Regions from separate parts of the Streptomyces zaehneri genome, predicted to be linked through region 2. Evidence: riboswitches for the same ligand, from Rfam matches in the RefSeq annotation. Region 2 holds a riboswitch; the other holds the start of a gene.

Region 1 (7,057 bases), on a different contig from region 2:
CCGGCGCACCGGCGGCCAGTACTTGTCGGCGGCCGACACACCGGCCGGGAAGACGGCTTCCTCACGCGTGTACGCGTGCTCCCACTCCCCGCCCAGCGCGGCCGCGGTGTGCGGAGCGCCGTGCAGCGGGTTGTCCTCGGCCGGCCACTCGCCCGCCCCGACCTTCTCGATCTCCGCACGGATGGCGATCATCGCCTCGCAGAAACGATCGATCTCGATCAGGTCCTCGGACTCGGTCGGCTCGATCATCAGCGTCCCGGCCACCGGGAACGACATCGTCGGCGCGTGGAACCCGTAGTCGATGAGCCGCTTGGCGACGTCGTCGACGCTCACGCCGGTCGCCTTGGTCAGCGGCCGCAGGTCGATGATGCACTCGTGCGCGACCAGCCCGCCCGGCCCGTTGTAGAGCACCGGGTAGTGCGGCTCCAGCCGCTTGGCGATGTAGTTGGCGCTCAGCACGGCCACCTGCGTGGCCCGCTTGAGCCCCTCGCCGCCCATGAGCCGCACGTACGCCCACGAGATCGGCAGTATCCCGGCGGAGCCCCAGGGAGCCGCGGAGACCGGCCCCACCCCGGTGTCCGGCCCGGCGGCGGGCTGCAGCGGGTGGTTCGGCAGATACGGCGCCAGGTGCGACCGTACGGCCACGGGTCCGACGCCCGGGCCACCGCCGCCGTGGGGGATGCAGAACGTCTTGTGCAGGTTCAGGTGCGAGACGTCACCACCGAAGTGCCCCGGCTTGGCGAGACCGACGAGCGCGTTGAGGTTGGCGCCGTCGACGTACACCTGCCCGCCCGCCTCGTGCACCTGGGCGCAGATGTCGGCGACATGCTCCTCGAACACCCCGTGCGTCGACGGGTAGGTGATCATCAGCACCGACAGTTCGTCCCGGTACCGCTCGATCTTCGCCCGCAGGTCCTCGACGTCGATCTCGCCGTCCTCGGCGGTCTTCACGACGACGACCTTCATGCCCGCCATCACGGCACTGGCCGCGTTCGTGCCGTGCGCGGAGGACGGGATGAGGCACACGGTCCGCTGCTCGTCCCCGTTGGCCCGGTGGTAGCCGCGGACGGCGAGCAGCCCGGCCAGCTCGCCCTGCGACCCGGCGTTCGGCTGGAGCGACACCTTGTCGTACCCGGTGACCTCGGCGAGCCGCTCCTCCAGCTCGCGGATGAGCGTCAGGTAGCCCTCCGCCTGCTCGGCCGGCGCGAAGGGGTGCAGCTGCCCGAACTCGGGCCAGGTGACCGGCTCCATCTCGGTGGTCGCGTTGAGCTTCATGGTGCAGGACCCCAGCGGGATCATGCCCCGGTCCAGCGCGTAGTCCCGGTCCGCGAGCCTGCGCAGGTAGCGCAGCATCGCGGTCTCGGAACGGTGCTGGTGGAAGACGGGATGCGTCAGGATCGCGTCGGACCGCAGCAGTCCGGCGGGCAGGCAGTCTGCGGTGGCCGCGTCGAGCGCCTCGATGTCGCCGTCCACCCCGAAGGCGGCCCAGACGGCGGACACCTGCGCCCGCGCGGTCGTCTCGTCGCAGGCGATCGACACCTGGTCGGCGTCGACGAGGTGCAGGTTGACCCCGAGCTCCCGCGCGGCGGCGACGACCTCGGCGGCCTTCGCCGGCACCCGCACGGTCAGCGTGTCGAAGTACGACCCGTGCACGACCTCGACGCCGCCGGCCTCGAGCCCGGCGGCGAGGATGGAGGCGTACCGGTGTGTGCGCAGGGCGATCGCCCGCAGCCCGTCCGGACCGTGGTAGACGGCGTACATCCCCGCCATCACCGCCAGCAGCACCTGCGCCGTGCAGATGTTGCTGGTGGCCTTCTCGCGCCGGATGTGCTGCTCACGCGTCTGGAGCGCGAGCCGGTAGGCCTTGTGCCCGTCGGCGTCCACCGACACGCCCACCAGCCGCCCGGGCAGGCTGCGCGCGAACTGCTCGCGGACGGCCATGTAACCGGCGTGCGGCCCGCCGAAGCCCATCGGCACGCCGAACCGCTGCGTCGTACCGACGGCGATGTCCGCACCCAGCTCGCCCGGCGACTTCAGCAGCGTCAGCGCGAGCAGATCCGCGGCGACGGTGACGAGCGCGCCGAGCCCGTGCGCCTGGTCGACGAGCGCCTTGAGGTCACGTACCGCACCGGAGGCGCCGGGGTACTGGACGAGCACGCCGTTGATCTCCCGCGCGGCGATCTCCGCCGGGATCCCGTCGCTCAGGTCGGCGACGACGATCTCCACGCCCGTCGGCTCGGCGCGGGTCTCGATCACGGCGATCGTCTGCGGAAGCGCGTCCGCGTCGATGAGGAAGAGGCCCTTCTTGTTCTTCCCCATGCGCCGGGACAGCGCCATCGCCTCGGCGGCCGCCGTGCCCTCGTCGAGCAGCGACGCGCCGGAGGTCGGCAGCCCGGTGAGGTCGGCGACCACGGTCTGGAAGTTCAGCAGCGCCTCGAGCCGGCCCTGGGAGATCTCCGGCTGATACGGCGTGTAGGCCGTGTACCAGGCCGGGTTCTCCATGACGTTGCGCAGGATGACGGGCGGGGTGAACGTCCCGTAGTAGCCGAGGCCGATCATCGAGTCGAGGACCTGGTTGCGGTCGGCCAGCGAGCGCAGCTCGGCCAGCACCTCGGCCTCGGTGCGCGCGCCCGGCAGGTCAAGCGCGTCGGCGTTCTTGATCACATCCGGGACCGCGGCGGCGGTGAGCTCGTCGAGCGAGCCGTAGCCGACCTGTGCGAGCATCTTGGCCCGCGCTTCGAGGTCGGGCCCGATGTGGCGCTGTTCGAAGGGAATTCCCTGCTCGAGCTCTGTGAGCGGAATGCGGTGGGCGGTCATTACGGAGGCCTCCTGGTCTGACACGACCTTCGAGGGTCACCACGGTGGGTACCCGGACGGCCTCCCCCTCTGTCATCTCAACCTGAGAGCTTCACCGGGTCGCCCGAGGGCACCCCGGCTTTCACCGTCGGTGAGAGCGGAAGCCGTCGACGCCGTCGACACCCGCCCTGCTTTCCAGAGTGACCTCGTCCGTGCGGTACGTGAGCCTGAGAGATTCCGGGGAGGATTTGCTCCTTCGGCGCCTCCGGTGATGTCCGGAGGACTCTCCCGCGCGGTGTCAGCAGCCGTTGTCAGACTACCAGCGGGGTCCATGAGACTCGCTCGAGTGGCCGCTCGTCCCAATCTGCTCTTTTGTAGTGCTTACGGATGAGTTGCGACCAAGTGGAGGGCCCGTGCAGAGCGACATCGATCCGCGCAACCTGATCGGCCGCAAGGCATTCGACCGCAACGGCACCAAGATCGGCACGGTCGACGAGGTCTACCTCGACGACGCCACCGGAGTTCCGGAGTGGGCGGCCATACGCACCGGTCTGTTCTCCCGTGACGCCTTCGTCCCTCTGGAGCCCAGCCGGCTGGTCGAGGGCACTCTGCGCATCCCCTTCGAACGGGCCCTGATCAAGGACGCTCCCGACTTCGGCGTGGGCCGCCACCTCTCCCCCGAACAGGAGCTCCAGCTCTACCACCACTACGGCCTCGACGTGGGCGCCGCTCCCCCGCTCCCCGATCGCGACTTCGGCCGGCTGGCGGGTACGGACGACAGCTGAAGCCCCTCGGCCCCTCAGCCGCAGGCCTGAATGAGCGCCCGGAGAATCCCGGCGGGGTCGTACAGCGGCCAGGCGCCGTCCGTGACGACTCTTCGGGTGCCGCCGTCGACCGGATCGGTCCGCGCCCAGTGGGCGGAACCGACGCCCACCTCGACCTCCAGACCGGAGGCGGTCACATACCGCCATTCGGTGACGGGGCCCCACTCCTGAACCCGGACCACCTCCCCCAGAGCCAGCTCACGCGCCCACCCGTCGTCCTGCGCGTACCGGGCGGGCGCCGTCGACAACACCACGAGGTCCACATCCGAGTCGGGACGCGCGGCCCCGCGCGCAAAGGACCCGACGAGCAGCAGCCCCACCACGTCGCTCCGGTTCCCGGCCCACCGGGTGACCCGGCCCACCACCCGGCACACCTCCGCTTCGCGCTCCGGCGACACCCCGGCCGGGTCCGCGAACCGGCCTCCGTGCAGCTTCATGCAGCTCCCCATCCGTCACCGGTGTCACCCTTCTCGGGACACCGCCACCGCTCCGACGCACCCCACACTTCGTACCGCTTCACTCTGTGTAACTGATCGGCCTCACGCGGAGTTCCCGGGCGCCACCCCCGACGGCCTCGCCTCCGGATACGGCAAGCCTCCCGCCGTCCCGCCGTCGTCCTCGGGTCTTCGTCGCACCAGCGGCAACGGATCCGCCGGCTCCAGCCCCGGATCGTCGGTCCTGAAGGTGCGCACCCGTCCCGGCTCCGACTCGGGCGTCTCGAACCGAACGGTGACCCGGCCCAGCCCGCTGCCCTGCACCCATCCGTGGCCCAGCTCGGCATGCCGCACATCGTGTCCTGGGCGCCACTGGCGCTCGACCGGCACCGGCACCTCGCTGACGGGCTCGTCCGCGAGTTCCTCCTCGGGACCGTCCGCCCGGTCCTCGGCGGCCTGCGCGAACAGATCCTCCTGTGTGAAGTCCGCCAGTCCGCTGACGCCCACCCCGAGCAGCCGCACCCCGCCCGTCGTGTCCACCGAGTCGAGCAACCGGGCAGCCGCCTCCCGGACCACCGCCGGATCATCGGTGGGCCCGCGCAGGGTCTCGGACCGGGTGAGAGTGGAGAAGTCGTACCGCCGCACCTTCAGCACGATGGTCCGCCCCGACAGACCGGCGCCCCGCAGTCTGCGCACACACCGGTCCGCGAGCCGCTGCACCTCCAGCTCCACCCGGACCCGGTCGTGGATGTCCACGTCGTACGTGTCCTCGACCGACACCGACTTGGCCTCCCGCTCGGCCACCACGGGCCGGTCGTCGCGGGCCAGCGCCATGGCGTACAGCGCGTGCCCGTGTGCCTTGCCCAGCAGCCGCACCAGCTCGTCCTCACCCGCCTCGGCGATCTCGTCGATCGTGGTGATCCCGGCCCGGCGCAGATGGTCCCCCGTCGCCGGACCGACCCCCGGCAGGGTCCGCACCGACAGCGGGCCGAGCAGGGCCCGCTCGGTTCCCGGCTCGATGAGCACCAGCCCGTCGGGCTTCGCCTGCTCCGAGGCGATCTTCGCCAGCATCTTGCAGGAGGCCAGGCCCACCGACCCCGTGAGCCCGGTGACGGCCCGTATGTCCGTGCGCAGCCTGATCCCCGCCAGCCGCGCCGACTCACCGTCCCAGGCCGCTCCCCCGGCATCCAGGTCCACGAAGGCCTCGTCCAGACTCAGCGGCTCCACCAGCGGCGACAGCGCCCGCAGCAGCCCCATGACCTGCTCGCTGATCGACCGGTAGAACGCGAAGCGCGGAACCAGATACGCCGCGTTCGGAGCCCGCCGGCGCGCCTGGGCCATGGGCATCGCCGAGTGCACTCCGAAGACCCGCGCCTCGTAGGAGGCGGTAGCGACCACTCCACGGGGCCCCAGACCACCCACGACGACGGCTTTCCCGCGCAGGCTCGGCTTGGACGCCTGCTCCGCCTGGGCGAAGAAGGCATCCATGTCGAGATGCAGGATCGTGGGCGTGTTTCTCACATGTCCGATGCTGCACCACGCCACTGACAATGACGTCGTACGGCCGCCCCTCGCGTCCTGGGAAGGGTGTCAGACCGCCCGGTTGCGCCGACGGGCCAGTTCGTCCGCCGGATTGTGCCCGACGAGCGTCTCCCCGGTGTCGACACGCTCCCCGTGCAACTGCGACAGCGCGCTCTCGACGTCCCGCCACACCACGCCCACAGCGATCCCGAAGATGCCCTGACCGCCCTGGAGCAGCGCGTGGACCTCGTCCGGCGAGGTGCACTCGTAGACGGTGGCGCCGTCACTCATCAGCGTCATCCGCTCCAGGTCACTGAATCCGCGCTCCCGCAGATGCTGCACGGCGGTGCGGATGTTCTGGAGCGACACCCCGGTGTCGAGGAACCGCTTGACGATCTTCAGGACGACCACGTCCCGGAAGCTGTACAGCCGCTGCGTGCCGGACCCGTGGGCGGGCCGCACGCTCGGCTCCACCAGCCCGGTGCGGGCCCAGTAGTCCAGTTGCCGATAGGTGATCCCGGCGGCCGCGCAGGCCGTCGGACCGCGATAGCCGATCTGCTCGGACGCCATGGACGTCGCCCCTCCGCTGCTCGGCACGGCCGCCGGTCGCTGCGGAGCGTGGTCGGCCGCGCTGCTCTGCTGGGGGTACCCCCTGTTCGAGCGTGCTGGAGAGCCCGGGGAAGGGTACGGACCGCTCCCCCCGACACCGAGTCCGGGGGCACCCCCAGCCGTACCGTCGCCGCTGCTTCTCACGCCGACCTCCGTCCTTGACCTGCCTTGTCGACGGTAGGCAGTCACCAGGGGTGCGTCAACGATCGCCACACTCGGCACGCCGAGTGATAATCACCCTGAGAGTGGTTTCCCGCACCCCGTCGCGGGGAAAGGCTAGCCGAATGCGCTGAGAAGTAGCCGTAGGACGCTCTCACTCGCCGTTGGCATTTGCCGAAAACAGCGCGGGCGTCCCCGTGCAGGACGCCCGCGTTCCGCGCATGTGCCGACTACTGGTTGCTGGTGCCGAAGTCCTCGGGCGAGATCTGGTCGAGGAACTCGCGGAACTTCTCCACCTCGTCCTCCTGCTCGTCCGGGATGGCGATCCCCGCGTCATCGAGGACCGTGTCACTGCCGTAGATCGGTGTCCCCGTGCGCAGCGCCAGCGCTATGGCGTCCGACGGACGCGCGCTCACCTCGACCCCGCTGGCGAAGACCAGCTCCGCGTAGAAGACGCCCTCCCGCAGGTCCGTGATGCGCACCTCGGTGAGCTCCTGGCCGACGGCCTCCAGCACGTCCTTGAACAGGTCGTGGGTCAGCGGTCGCGCGGGAGCCATGCCCTGCTGGGCGAAGGCGATCGCCGTCGCCTCGCCCGGTCCGATCCAGATGGGAAGGTAACGGTCGCCTCCCACTTCACGCAGCAGCACGATCGGTTGGTTGGAGGGCATCTCGACCCGGACACCTACGACATCGAGCTCGTTCACACAGCAACCC
Region 2 (7,057 bases):
CGCGCCGTTCGTCGGGGCCGTCACCACCCTGCCGCCGGCCGCGTTCTCCTCGTTCACCGCCATCGCGTACAGCGTGATCCACTCCATGGAGAGCGCCAACGGGTCGCCCTCCGCCCGGAGTTGACGTGCCGTCATGGCCGCCCGGCGGCGGACCCGCAGGCCGCCGGGCAGGATGCCCTCGCGGGACATGCCCCGGGACACACAGGCCTGCATCACCCGCCAGATCTCCAGCAGGCCGTCCCGGATCTCGTCCTCGGTGCGCCAGGCGCGCTCGTTCTCCAGCATCAGCGAGGAGATCGACAGGCCGGTCTCCTTCGCCAGCCGCAGCAGCTCGTCGCCGGTGCGGAAGGGGTACTTCAGGACCGTGTCGTCGAGTTTGATGCGGTCCGCGCCGACCGCGTCCTCGTCCACGACGAAGCCGCCGCCGACCGAGTAGTACGTCTTCGCCAGCAGCTCGGCGCCCTGGGCGTCGTGGGCCCATATCGTCATGCCGTTGGCGTGGTAGGGCAGGGCCTTGCGGCGGTGCAGGACCAGGTGGTCGTCGTAGGAGAACGGGATCTCGTGCGAGTCCAGCAGCCGCAGCCGGCCGGAGACCTTGATCTGCTCCACCCGGTCGTCCGCGCCCTCCACGTCCACCGTGCGCGGCGAGGAGCCCTCCAGGCCGAGCAGCACCGCCTTCGGCGTGCCGTGGCCGTGGCCGGTCGCGCCGAGCGAGCCGTACAGCTCGCAGCGCACCGACGCGACGGAGTCCAGCAGACCCTCGCCCCGCAGCCGCCGGGCGAACATGCGGGCCGCGCGCATCGGGCCGACCGTGTGGGAGCTGGACGGGCCGATGCCGATCGAGAACAGGTCGAAGACCGAGATGGCCACGGGGAACTCCTCAATGCAGGGTGGTGCGGGGTGCCGCCCACACCTCTCAGTGTGCGCGGCACCCGGGAAAGGGAACTACTTGCCCAGACCGGGATACAGCGGGTGCCTGTCGGCCAGGGCCGTGACCCGGGCCTTGAGCGCCGCCGCGTCGGCCGCAGGGAACGGGGACGGCGCCTTCAGCGTCTCGGCGATCACGTCCGCGACCTCGGCGAAGTCCTCGGCGGTGAAGCCGCGGGTCGCGAGGGCGGGCGTGCCGATCCGCAGTCCGGAGGTCACCATCGGGGGGCGCGGGTCGTTCGGGACCGCGTTGCGGTTGACCGTGATGCCGACCTCGTGGAGCCGGTCCTCGGCCTGCTGACCGTCCAGCTCGGACTCGCGCAGGTCGACCAGGATCAGGTGCACGTCGGTGCCGCCGGACAGGACGTTCACCCCGGCCGCGCGGGCGTCCGGCGAGGTCAGGCGCTCGGCGAGGATCTTCGCGCCCTCGACCGTGCGGGCCTGACGCTCCTTGAAGTCCTCGCTCGCCGCGACCTTGAAGGAGACCGCCTTGGCCGCGATCACGTGCTCCAGGGGGCCGCCCTGGAAACCCGGGAACACGGACGAGTTCAGCTTCTTCGCGAACTCCTTCTTCGCGAGGATGATGCCGCCGCGGGGGCCGCCCAGCGTCTTGTGGGTGGTGGACGTGACGACGTCGGCGTACTCCACCGGGTTCGGGTGGAGACCTGCCGCGACCAGACCCGCGAAGTGGGCCATGTCGACCCACAGGAAGGCCCCGACCTCGTCCGCGATCCGGCGGAACTCCGCGAAGTCCAGCTGCCGCGGGTACGCCGACCAGCCCGCGATGATCACCTTCGGGCGGTGCTCCTTGGCGAGCCGCTCCACCTCGGCCATGTCGACCAGTCCGGCGTCGTCCACGTGGTAGGCGACCACGTCGAACTGCTTGCCGGAGAAGTTCAGCCGCATGCCGTGGGTCAGGTGACCGCCGTGCGCCAGGTCCAGGCCGAGGATCGTGTCACCGGGCTGGGCCATCGCGAACAGGGCGGCCTGGTTGGCGGAGGCGCCCGAGTGCGGCTGCACGTTGGCGTACTCGGCGCCGAACAGCTCCTTGATCCGGTCGATCGCGATCTGCTCGGCCACGTCGACGTGCTCGCAGCCGCCGTAGTAGCGGCGGCCCGGGTAGCCCTCGGCGTACTTGTTGGTCAGGACCGAGCCCTGCGCCTCCATCACCGCGAGCGGAGCGAAGTTCTCCGAGGCGATCATCTCGAGCGTGGACTGCTGGCGGTTCAGCTCGGCGTCGACCGCGGCGGCGATCTCCGGGTCGAGCTCGTGCAGGGGCGTGTTCAGGACGGACATGCGTCTACGACTCCTCAGCCGGCGGTGAAGGCGGTGTATTCGTCGGCGGTGAGCAGGTCGTCCTGCTCGCCCGCCGTGCGTACCTTGAACAGCCATCCGCCCTCGAAGGGGGCGGAGTTCACCAGCGCCGGGTCGTCGACGACGTCCTGGTTGACCTCGACGATCTCGCCGGAGACCGGCGCGTACAGCTCGCTGACCGACTTGGTCGACTCCAGTTCGCCGCAGGTCTCGCCCGCGGTCACCGTGTCACCGACCTCCGGGAGCTGTACGAAGACCACGTCGCCGAGCGCGTTGGCCGCGTGCTCCGTGATGCCGACCGTCGAGACGCCGTCCTCGGCGACCGAAAGCCACTCGTGCTCCTTGCTGTAGCGCAGCTGCTGGGGGTTGCTCATGGCTTGAATTCTCCTGTACGCGGGAGGGTGCTGGTGAAGGGGGGACTGCTGGAAACGCACGTGAGCAGCGGAAATGTGCCCAGGGTCACGTGCGGGCGGGCGTCAACGCGCCCAGTGTCTACTTCCGGCGCTTGTAGAACGGCAGCGCCACGACCTCGTACGGCTCGTGGCTGCCTCGGATGTCCACGCCGACGCCCGTGGTCCCCGGCGCCGCGTGGGCGGCGTCGACGTACGCCATCGCGATCGGCTTGCCGAGAGTGGGGGAGGGGGCGCCGGAGGTGACCTCGCCGATCACCTCGCCGCCGGCGACGACGGCGAACCCGGCGCGCGGGACCCGACGGCCCTCGGCGACCAGGCCGACGAGGACGCGAGGGGGCTGCGAGGCGGCGCGCTCGGCGGCCGCCTCCAGCGCCGTACGTCCGACGAAGTCGCCGTCCTTGTCGAACTTCACCACCCGGCCGAGCCCCGCGTCGAACGGGGTGAGGGAGGTGCTCAGCTCGTGCCCGTACAGCGGCATGCCCGCCTCCAGGCGCAGCGTGTCCCGGCAGGACAGACCGCAGGGCACCAGTCCGACTCCCTCGCCGGCCTTGGTCAGCGCCTGCCACAGCTCGACGGCGTGCTCCGGCCGGACGAACAGTTCGAAGCCGTCCTCGCCGGTGTAGCCGGTGCGCGCGACGAGGGCGGGAACGCCGGCGACGGTGCCGGGCAGACCGGCGTAGTACTTCAGGCCGTCCAGGTCGGCGTCGGTGACGGCGGCGAGGATGCCGGGGGACTCGGGGCCCTGCACGGCGATCAGGGCGTAGGCGTCGCGGTCGTCGCGGACCTCCGCGTCGAAGCCCTCGGCGCGCTCGGTCAGCGCGTCCAGCACGACCTGCGCGTTGGAGGCGTTGGCCACCACCATGAACTCGGTGTCGGCCAGCCGGTAGACGATCAGGTCGTCCAGGATGCCGCCGTCCGGCCGGCAGATCATCGTGTAGCGGGCGCGGCCGTTCCTGACCGCCCCGATGTTGCCCACCAGGGCGAAGTCGAGAAGGGCGGCCGCCTGCGGGCCGGTGACGGTGATCTCGCCCATGTGCGACAGGTCGAAGAGCCCGGCCCGGGTGCGGACGGCGTGGTGCTCGTCGCGCTCGGAGCCGTAGCGCAGGGGCATGTCCCAGCCGGCGAAGTCGGTCATCGTCGCGCCGAGCGCGCGATGCACCGCGTCGAGGGCGGTGTGGCGCTGCGCGGCGGTCTGGTCGGATGCGGGGTCGGTACTGCTCATCGGGCGTTCGTCTCCCAAGGCATGACGGCACGGCGAGGTCGTTCCTCCCCATCTGTCATCGGAACCTGAGAGGTTCGCCATGACAACCCGCGACGGGATCGGTCATGACTTGCACCTTGGGTGGAGCCACTGGAGACAGCGGCCCGCTTTTCAGATGTGCCTCGCCCGCGCGGTAACGGGGCCTGAGAGATTCAAGGGAGGGACTTGCTCCTTCGGCGCCCCAGCGAAGCTGCTGCTGAGGACTCTCCCGCGCGGATTCAAACGGCCGGTATGCAGTTGGCGCGGCCATCATTGCACGGCTCGCCCCGATCACGGCAGGCCGCATCTGTAACCGGCTTGTGTCGGTACGCGCACGAAATCGCCGGGCGTGGCGCATTACCTTCTCTTTACGCTCGGTGGGGATGAGGACACCATCTGACCCCAGGGGAGGACGATCACGGTGAACAGGTCGACCAGGGCAAGGCCCACCGCATTCGCGACCGGCTCGGGGATCGCGCTGCCCGCGCAGCCCGTCGCCCCGGCCCGGGAGGCGGCCGGCCCGCAGTCGGCGCCCGTCGTCCGCGACCTGCGGGAGCGGGCCGGCCGCAGCCCGCACGGCCTGCTCTTCGGCCCCCGTGACCTGGTCGTGGTCACGGGTCTGCCCGGCAGCGGCAAGTCCACCCTCATGCGGCGGACCGTGCAGGGCATCCGCGTCGACTCCCAGGACACCCGGGACCGCTGGGACGCCCGTGCCCCCCGCTTCCTGCCCTACGGCCTCTACCGCCCCCTGGTCCGGCTCGCCCACTACGCCGGACTGCGCCGGGCGCTGCGCAGCGGCGAGGGCGTCGTCGTGCACGACTGCGGTACCCAGGCCTGGGTCCGTGACTGGCTGGCCCGCGAGGCCCGCCGCCGCGGCGGCACCCTCCACCTGCTGCTGCTGGACGTCGCCGCGGACACGGCCCTGGAGGGGCAGCGCGAGCGCGGCCGGGGCGTCTCCCGGTACGCGTTCCTGCGCCACCGCCACGCCGCCGCCCGGCTGGCGTGCTCGGTGGAGAAGGGCCGGCTGCCCCAGGGCTGCGGCTCGGCGGTCCTGCTCGACCGCGCGGCGGCCGACACACTGCGCCGCATCGGGTTCACGGGCTGAGGGCTCGGGCGCGGCCCCCGGTACCCGCTAGCCTTTCAGCCACAACGGAGTGAGCGGTTCTCAGCAGGCGGTAGGCAGATGGATTTCCCCCCGGCGAACTTTCCGACGGACTTCTCCGCGGACTTTCCGGCGCAGGCGCACCCCCATCCGCACGGCGGATGGCCCGGCAACGAGCTGGAGGAGGTGCTCTCCGTCTCCCTCGGCGTGCCGGGAGCCGGCGGCCGGATCGTCGAGGTGCTCGGACGCAGCTTCGTCTGGGTGCCGCTGCCCGGCGGCGGCGGCCCGCACAGCGGCCCCCTCGACCTGCCCACGATGGAGATCGAGGGCCAGGTGTACGTGCCGGTCTTCAGCTCCGAGGAGCAGTTCCGGCAGGTCGTCGGCTCGCACATGTCGTTCACGATCGCGCCGGCGGTGGAGTTCGCCCGGGGACTGCCCCCGCAGGTGGGCATCCTGGTGAACCCGGACGGTGTGGTCGGCGTCCCGCTGCCCCCGCCCGCCGTGGCCGAGCTCTGCCGGGCGGGCCGCACTCCGCTGGACGGCACCGCGGCCGGCGGCCGGGTCCGTCTGTACGAGCCCGACTGGCAGGACGACCCGATGGACTTCCTGGCCGCGGCCTCGGCCGAGTTCGAGGCCACGGGCGTGGTCCGCACGGCCCGCCGCTGCCTGGCCGCCATCGAGACGGCGGACCCGGTGATGTTCGTGGGAGTGGAACTCTCCCGGCTGGAAGGCGACCTGAGGGCCCTGCCGTTGGAGGCCCTGGGCAGGGCTCTGGGCAGGACCTCGGCCCCCTGGCCGGTCAACCTGGTCCTTCTGGACGTCGCCCAGGACCCGGTGGGCGACTGGCTGAGAGCCCGCGTCCGCCCCTTCTACACGAGGGACCGGTGAACCCGCCCGAGGGGCACGGGGCCGTGTCCGGGTGCGGCTGTGCCGCGGGGCACGCCCGGCCACGCGGGATCCGCGGCCCGACGATCGCAGCGGGCCCCGCGCTCTCAACGGCCGGACCGGCGGAGCGCCTAAGCTGGACTCCGACGCGGGGCAACTTCTCGAAGGGGCGATAAAAAGTGAGCGCTGGCACTGCCGCGACCGGCTCGGTCGAGCACATGCTGCGCCAGGTCACGCCCGGGCGCTACGACGCCTACGAGGCGCTCCTGCGCGCGCTCGCGACCCCCTCCTCCGGCCAGGTCTGGATGCTGCTGTGGCACGGCCAGGCCGGCTCCCCGGACGCCCAGTACGGAAACATGGAGGTCGAAGGGCACGGCTACGCCCCCTGCGTCACCTCCGCCCAGGAACTCAGCGCGAGTGGCTGGAACAGGTCGTACGAGGTGGTCGACGGGCTCGACGTGGCCCGCACCCTCTACCCCGACCACTACGGCCTCTGGCTGAACCCGCACGCCCCCGGCGGCGGGGTCGGCATCCCGTGGCTGGACCTGCGCCGGATCGCCACCGGCCTGGAGCGCCAGCCGGCCGGGCCGCTGCGGCTGTCCGAACCGGGCATCGAGATCCCGCAGTTCTACGCCCTGCTCGCGCAGAACGCCCACCGTACCCCGGCGGTGCGCGCGTTGCGTCGCGCCTGGGTGCAGCCGGCACTCGGCGCGCCCTATCTGGCCATCGGGCTCGACGTGTACGACTCCTCCCCGCAGGCCGTGGACGCCGTACGGGCGATGATGCAGCAGTCCATCGGGGCCGTGCCGGACGGGCTGCCGGTGTCGACGGTCGCCATGACGGACGAGTACGACCCCGTCGTGATGTGGATGCGCGCCACCGCCCGGCCCTTCTACGACCGCGAGGCGCACGCACCTGCCCCGGCCCAGGCTCCCGCCGGCGGCTACGGCTATCCGCCCACCGGACGTTACTGACGGCCGAATCGGGTCCTGCCGCGAGGTGGGGGCCGGATGTCTTCGCGCGTAGATGGCGACGATTGGTACCGGTTTTGTCCGATCTGGGCCAATAAGTCAGTGTCCGGGGGCCGTTACCCGCCGTCCGGATAACGGAACCCCTCTACCCGGATCACGTTTACGCATCCATTCACTGCCAAGTCTGGCTACAGATCGCCAAACC

The links. A riboswitch is a leader RNA that binds a small molecule or an ion and turns the genes downstream of it on or off. The one in region 2 is predicted to bind glycine.
Region 1: another riboswitch for glycine. It lies ahead of gcvP (aminomethyl-transferring glycine dehydrogenase); the one in region 2 lies ahead of gcvT (glycine cleavage system aminomethyltransferase GcvT).

The regions. Positions count from the first base shown of each region.
Region 1 covers NZ_JASTTJ010000002.1:619,859-626,915, forward strand. The annotation lists gene gcvP (aminomethyl-transferring glycine dehydrogenase) at 1-2,817, opposite strand, end outside; glycine riboswitch at 3,002-3,097, opposite strand; gene QQM72_RS05570 (PRC-barrel domain-containing protein) at 3,210-3,581, shown strand; gene QQM72_RS05575 (nucleotidyltransferase domain-containing protein) at 3,596-4,057, opposite strand; gene QQM72_RS05580 (DNA polymerase IV) at 4,160-5,575, opposite strand; gene QQM72_RS05585 (MerR family transcriptional regulator) at 5,645-6,328, opposite strand; gene QQM72_RS05590 (bifunctional nuclease family protein) at 6,574-7,047, opposite strand.
Region 2 covers NZ_JASTTJ010000001.1:334,525-341,581, forward strand. The annotation lists gene QQM72_RS01505 (L-serine ammonia-lyase) at 1-870, opposite strand, end outside; gene glyA (serine hydroxymethyltransferase) at 946-2,223, opposite strand; gene gcvH (glycine cleavage system protein GcvH) at 2,238-2,615, opposite strand; gene gcvT (glycine cleavage system aminomethyltransferase GcvT) at 2,734-3,876, opposite strand; glycine riboswitch at 3,919-4,036, opposite strand; glycine riboswitch at 4,037-4,136, opposite strand; gene QQM72_RS01525 (AAA family ATPase) at 4,310-4,999, shown strand; gene QQM72_RS01530 (enhanced serine sensitivity protein SseB) at 5,078-5,884, shown strand; gene QQM72_RS01535 (enhanced serine sensitivity protein SseB C-terminal domain-containing protein) at 6,100-6,855, shown strand.